DNA from 3 places in the Weizmannia sp. FSL W8-0401 genome. Region 1 is predicted to be linked to each of the others. Evidence: riboswitches for the same ligand, from Rfam matches in the RefSeq annotation. Region 1 holds a riboswitch; each other region holds the start of a gene.
The links. Region 1 has a riboswitch for thiamine pyrophosphate ahead of NSU00_RS03220 (MTH1187 family thiamine-binding protein). Riboswitches for the same ligand answer to the same signal wherever they lie in the genome.
Positions count from the first base shown of each region.

Region 2: it holds a riboswitch for thiamine pyrophosphate, as region 1 does, so the genes downstream of both, NSU00_RS07330 (ABC transporter permease) here and NSU00_RS03220 (MTH1187 family thiamine-binding protein) in region 1, are expected to answer to the same signal.
Region 3: it holds a riboswitch for thiamine pyrophosphate, as region 1 does, so the genes downstream of both, NSU00_RS07280 (3-oxoacyl-ACP reductase) here and NSU00_RS03220 (MTH1187 family thiamine-binding protein) in region 1, are expected to answer to the same signal.

Region 1 covers NZ_JBBPAG010000001.1:698,566-700,830, reverse strand. Annotated here, with positions in the region: gene NSU00_RS03225 (ABC transporter permease) at 1-634, opposite strand, end outside; gene NSU00_RS03220 (MTH1187 family thiamine-binding protein) at 585-908, opposite strand; TPP riboswitch at 990-1,093, opposite strand; gene NSU00_RS03215 (amidase) at 1,872-2,265, opposite strand, start outside.
Region 2 covers NZ_JBBPAG010000001.1:1,541,961-1,544,225, reverse strand. Annotated here, with positions in the region: gene NSU00_RS07335 (ABC transporter substrate-binding protein) at 1-236, opposite strand, end outside; gene NSU00_RS07330 (ABC transporter permease) at 248-1,012, opposite strand; TPP riboswitch at 1,259-1,370, opposite strand; partial or broken gene NSU00_RS07325 (IS4 family transposase) at 1,730-2,265, opposite strand, start outside.
Region 3 covers NZ_JBBPAG010000001.1:1,529,255-1,531,519, reverse strand. Annotated here, with positions in the region: gene thiM (hydroxyethylthiazole kinase) at 1-275, opposite strand, end outside; gene NSU00_RS07280 (3-oxoacyl-ACP reductase) at 288-1,049, opposite strand; TPP riboswitch at 1,116-1,227, opposite strand; gene NSU00_RS07275 (GNAT family N-acetyltransferase) at 1,276-1,701, opposite strand; gene NSU00_RS07270 (GNAT family N-acetyltransferase) at 1,692-2,192, opposite strand; gene NSU00_RS07265 (GNAT family N-acetyltransferase) at 2,192-2,265, opposite strand, start outside.

The DNA.
Region 1 (2,265 bases):
CTTCGCTTGCGCCGAGCCACTCACCGATAATGGCACCCATCACACTATATGTAACGGCAATTTTTAAACCTGAAAAAAAGTAAGGGAGCACAGCCGGAAATTTGACTTTCATGTAAATTTGCCCTTTTGAAGCATGCATGGTCTTTAACAGTTTCACCAAGTCATCATCCACCGTTTGAAACCCTTCCAGAATGCTCAATGCCAGCGGGAAAAAGCAGATTAAAATGACCACAATAACTTTTGACTGGAGCCCGAATCCGAACCAGACGATGAAAAGCGGCGCAATCGCCACAATCGGAATTGTTTGCGAAACGACTAGTAGCGGCCGGACCAGCATCCGGAAAACGGGAACCATATCCATAAAAACGGCAATCGCTGCGCCAATCATAATGGAAAAGGCAAGCCCGATCAATACTTCTTTTGCAGTTTGCCAAATATTGGGCCAAACCATCCATTGCAGATTTTTCAATTCCTGCCATACTTCCGTCGGTTTTGGCAGCATCCATTCACTGATATGAAAGCCGGCCGTTACCCCTTGCCAGACGAAGAGCAAAAAAATGAGCCAGGCAGCCGTGAGCGCCGTGTTAACGAACCGGCTGCGGCGCTTGTTCGCGATATTTTGCAATTTTTTCATCCATTGTCACCCCGGTGCTTGGCCGGTAATGGATTTTGATCGATGTGATGACATCAATCGCACCGGCTTGGACGCAAGCATCCTGCGCTTTTTTGATGATCCCAAGCAGTTCGTCAAGATCGCCTTCCATCGTCGTTTCCATTGCCCCGACTTCATAACGTACGCCGGCGTTTTGAACAACTTCGATCGCACGGTCGACGACACCGTATAAGTCATCACTTTTAATATGCGGAACAACTGAAAAAGAAACCGTTACTTGATTCGATTTTTCCATCAAATTTTCCTCCTTTTTTTCAAATAAAAAAGCTTTCATTGCATGCGCAAGAAAGCCTGTCCATCCAAAACATGCCGAAACATGCTTCAATATGAGACTCCCTACGCTGGCATTATCCAGATCAGGTGAAGGGTCGATGCAAAACGGCATCCTCTCAGCCAAAACCGGCTCCCCTGCTTTTTTTCTTGTAATTTTATTGTAACATGAAAACCATCCTTTTTGGCAAAAAATTTTCAATACGATGGTGCGGTGCGCAAGCCAGCCATTGTCTGCCTGGGTAAAGAATCACCCTGGGACGGCAAGGCTTCTATGTTAAGGTAGACGGGTTTTTTGGCGGACTTTCTTAACGTAGAACGGTTCTACGTTAAGAAAGTGGGACTTTTGGACGACCTTCCTTAACATAGAATGGCTCTACGTGAAGGAAGCTGACTTTTGCGCGAACTTCCTCAACATAGAACGCCCCTACGTTAAGATAGCATGTCTTTTTTTCGGACTTCCTTAACATAGAGCGGCTCTACGTTAAGATAGCGGAACCTTTTGACGGCCTTCCTTAACGTAGGACGCCTCTACATTAAGAAAGCATGACTTTTTGGCGGGCTTCCTTAACATAGAACGCTTCTACGTTAAGATAGCATGTCTTTTTTTCGGACTTCCTTAACATAGAGCGGCTCTACGTTAAGATAGCGGAACTTTTTGACGGCCTTCCTTAACATAGAACACCTATACATTAAGAAAGCGGGCTTTTTTAGTGGCATTCTTTAACATAGAACGCCCCTACGTTAAGATAGCGGGGCTTTTGGGCAGCCTTCCTTAACGTAGGACGCCTCTACATTAAGAAAGCATGACTTTTTGGCGGGCTTCCTTAACGTAAGATGACACTGCTAAGATAGGCACGTAAAAACTACTGCCTTCCTTAACGTAGACGTTCCGACCCGTGCGTAAGTAACGCCTCTTATTCATGCTTTAAAGGCAAGGGTTTCCCTGCATGCCAACCCAAAGTTCCGACTGTTCAAGCGCATATGCGACATCCAGCAGCCAGTGTTCATTTCCTTTCGGCGCAACCAGCTGTACCCCTAAAGGAAGCCCGGCCGCTGTTACATGAACCGGCAGGCTGATCGCCGGCTGCCCGGTTAAATTAGCGAGCTGCGTAAACGGGGAAAACGTTAAGCTCGGTTCAAACATATCATAGACAAGTGCCTGCTGCTTTTCTTTCGGGAGCCCGGTAACACCAAACAAACGATCCCGCTCTTTCCCTGTCTGGGTAAGTTCCCCGATTTTCGGTGCCGGAAACGCGGTTGAAGGCGTGAGATACAGGTCATAAGTCTCATGGAAAGCAGCCATTTGTGCTGCAGCTTTA
Region 2 (2,265 bases), 840 kb from region 1:
GCCGCAAGTTTTAACGGGTCATTTGTGTCAGAAGGCATTTTGATGCTGACATCAAGGCCCTGCGCTTTAAAATAGCCTTTTTCCTTGGCTACATAAAGAAAAGAATGAACCGCATTTGGATACCAATCCAGCATGATCGTTACTTTTTGCGCATGTTTCGTTGCTTGCTGCGAATGATTGCTGCAGGCACCTAGCATACACGCCAGTACAGCGACCATTACCCATCGTTTCTTCATTGAACATCCCCCTAAATTTTTGTTCTGTTTTTCAATAAGCTTTTTTCCATCCCATAAATAAGCAAAAATAATCCCATGCCGAGTGCAGCCAAAAGAAAAACGGCCGAAAAAACAGCGCCCGACTGCAAATACCCAGACATTCGCTTGCTAAAAAAGCCAAGCCCCGCAGTTGCGCCAAGCCACTCCCCGATCGCTGCCCCGCTGACACAATATACAACCGATAATTTCAAGCCGGATAAAAATTGGGGAAGGGCCATCGGGACAGAAAGTTTTCGGAAAATATCCCAACGGCTGGCGCCCATTGTCCGAAACAAATTCAGATAGGCGGGATCGACGGTTTTTAATCCGTCAAAAGTGCTGATTACAATCGGAAAGATAGCCGTTAACACAATAATCGCTACCTTGCTCCAAACTGAATAGCCGAACCACATCATAAAAACAGGTGATACGGCGACAAGCGGGATCGTTTGCGAAATAACAAGAAACGGATAAAAGATTTTTTCAGCCGTTTTGGAGACATACATGATGACACCGATCATCACTCCACCCGCAACAGATAAAAGAAAACCGATGCCGACTTCCTCCACTGTCGCAGGCAAATGCACATTTATTAGTTGCCTGTGATTTTCTATGAAAGATGCATAGATTTGGGTAGGGGACGGCAAAATGAAAGACGGGATCACCCCTTTCTGTATGACCCACTGCCAGCCGGCTATCAAGACCAGCATCGTAACGCAAAAAAGTCCGTAATCCCCCAGCCATTTTCGCCACTTCATTTAGGAAACCTCCTTTCATCCGAACTTCCAATATGTACAAGCTGCAAACCGTTCCAAAGCCCGTTCAACCATTTGAATTTTTTCCTGCTATAGCAATCTTCCACCTACTTTTTGTTTTTATTTCTTCCTGCCCGTCGTCATTGACGAGGTTTTTCCGGTTACCGCCCTAAAAGCAGCTATTTTCCCTCCCTTCCAACAGAAAAAAGCCAGGCCTGTAAAAGACCTGACTTTAATAAGCAAGAAAATTTCCCAAAATCCCTACTTTCCTACGCCGGCATGATCCGGATCAGGTCCAAAGGGTTGAAAAACCAAATGTTTTTCTCTCAGCCCGCCAATCCGGGCACCCCTAGTAGTCTGAAATATTCACTTTCTTCCATTATAGGCTTTCTATTTGCCTGTGTAAAGTGGTGCAGGCTTTTTTTAATTCAATTTTCTTTCTTCCCTTTCTGCCCTCCTGCTGTTTGGAATAAAGGAGCCAACATTACAGGCCCCGGTAAAAAGAGATCCTGAACATCGGGAAAAGTTCGCGCTAACTGAAGGATTCCGCTTTCTCTCCGGCTTTCCCGTTTTAAAAATGGGCCTGATCGTTTTTTGTACCATGATACTGGCCTTGCAAATTTCCGATTCCCAGGCCATGATATTAATAACTAAAACTTGAAAGTACGAAAATCGTGCAAACTCCTTGTCGCCACTGCGGTTATCCCGTCTAATTTAGAGCTAAGCTGCTTTAATTAGGTGTTTTTGATAGCTGACAGATAACTTTTTTTAAATTGCTCAAAGTAGTATTTAGTACTTCTTCACAAAGGATATACTCATCCTTAAAAGCTTCTTTAAATAAATCAATCAATTGTTGAATCGCTTCTGCGAAGGTGATGTCAGTAAGTTCATCAACCATGAGATAAAACAACTCACCCAGGGTCCGATCATCTACCTGTTCACGGTGTTGGACTGCAAGGATTGAGTAACCAATTGCGACAAGAGCGGTATGTGCAAAGATACCGTCATAAGACAATCCTTGATATTTTGCCAGGCGGAGGTACTATTTACACATCTTGAAGTATACTTCAATCGACCAGCGCTTTCCGTAAAGCTGAATAACTTCATCTTCAGAGAGCCGGGTGTCCGTTGTCGCCAAGACAAGGTAATCATTTCGTTTATTGCGGTTGCGGATATAAACGAGTTTGACTGGCACCGACGTTTCCCCGTCAACTGCTTCAACAAGAACGGATAACAGATAGCGTGAACGTCCGCGA
Region 3 (2,265 bases), 830 kb from region 1:
ACGACCGGAACGCCATTTTCATTTGCAGACTTTCCCGCCAAAATCATGGCTTCGACGGCTTTTTCATTCAAAGTGCCGATATTTAATACGACCGCATTTGCCGCTTTCGCCATATCGGCAACTTCTTCCACCGCATCGGCCATTACCGGAGATGCGCCAAGTGCCAGCAGCCCGTTTGCTGTGAAATTAGCCACCACAATATTCGTGATATTATGGATAAGCGGATTGGCTTCCCTGATTTTTTCAAGCAGTTCAATTGGTTTTTCCTTTTCCATTTTCATTCCCTCCTAATCCATTACAAGTCCGCCGTCAACGACGAGGTTTTGCCCGGTTACCGCCCTGGCCCATGGCGATGCAAAAAACAACACGGCATCCGCAACGTCTTCCGGTTCTGTCACCCTTTGCAGCGGGGTTGTTGCCTGAATCAATTGAAAAACCTCTTCAGATGTGGCCGCACTTGCATCCGTCGTTTTCAGAAGGCCGCCGGATACCATATTAACGGTAATGCCATATTGCCCCAGATCTTTCGCCATGCTCCGGGTGAAGCCGAGGAGCGCAGCCTTGCTCGTATTGTAATCATGGTAGGCGACAACCGGATTTTGAAACAGGTTTGTGCCAATATTGATCACCCTGCCGAAATGCAGCCGTTTCATTCCCGCAAGGCCGGCCTGGATGGTATTTAATGCGCCGCGAACCGCACCTTCCATCTGCAGGCTGTATTCCTCCCACGAAATCCGGGAAGCATCGTGCCGGGATTCCGGATCAAAGCGGAAATGCACAAGGGCATTATTTACAATCGTCGTGACAGGCCTGGAAAAATAAGCTTCGGCCTGCCGGAACATCTTTCTTACCTGGACCGGATCCCTTACATCCGCCTTCAGGGCAACCGCTTTTTCGCCTAAAATATGCTGAAGGTCCTTTGCCTTCCCCTCACTCTCAAAATAGTTGATGACAACGCCCGCCCCCTCTCTTGCAAAAGCTTTTACAAGCGCCTTGCCCAACCCCCTGCTTCCGCCGGTGACGGCAACCACCTGCTCATCGAGTTTCATTTGTCCCACCCCTTTCCATGCAAAAAAGCCAGGCCCGAAAAGACCTGACTTTATCAGCAAGAAATTTTTTACAAATTCCTACTTTCCTACGCCGGTATGATCCGGATCAGGTCCAAAGGGTTGAAAAACGCCGGTTTTTCTCTCAGCCCGCCAGATCCGGGCACCCCTAGTAGTTTGAAAGATTATTTTTTAGCTATTATATCCCTTTCCAACGAAGATGTAAAGTTTACAATCTTTTTAAAAAAACATAACTGACTTTATCATAATCCATTTTTTCTTCATAAAACCGGTGTGCGTCTTTTCTCTGCAGGCCGGATGACAGGGATACAATGCCGTATCCGTTTTCGCCGGCCTGTTTTTCCACATGCGCCAAAAGCCTGGCGCCGTACCCTTTTGATCTGTGCGCTTCATCCGTCACCAGGTCGCATACCCAAATAAACCGCCCGTTGTACAAGGTAATCATCGGCATATAGCCGGTTACCGCCACAATGTTTCCGTCATCTATTACTGCGGCCATCTTGTAATCCGATTTTTCTGCCGCCTCTTCCACCAGCTGGAGATAGTGTTCTTCGTCCAAATGTTTACGCAGCTGTTTCATCACCGGAAACGCTGCTTTCCACTCTTCCCGGTTTGCAAGTTCTTTTATTTCCATCTGTATATCCCTTCTTTGCCTAAATGGTAATGCATAATAATCAATTCGCCTTTTTTTCCAAACATCCTGCCCCCTTCATCCACAAACCCGGCTTGTCTGTACAAATTTTGGGCAGCAACATTTTCCGTATTCACCCCAAGAACCATCTGCTCTATTTCCGGAAAATGGGTACGGACAAAATGGGGCAGCTGTTTTAAACATTGCCTGGCGTATCCTTTTCCCTGCTGGTGGAAATCGGTTGAAAACGTCCGCAGCAATATGGCATGCGGATGACTTGTATATGGCCTGGCGCCATTTTTTTCATGAAGCACAAAAAAGTTTGTGATCATGTTATGGCGGACTGCAACAACAGGGTGCCGTTCCGGATCATCTTTTGCAAGGGCAATGGCTTCATCCGGATGGCCGGTGAAACGGAGCTGATCATCCGTTATTGTATAGTTGTCCAATTGCTGCTTGAAATCATCATTGTAAAAGACCAGTTCCAATTCCATTACCCCTTGCATGTCGTTTCTACCAAATCGAGGGATAACCGTACCATATCCCGGCAGCGAATCCCGTTTTCAT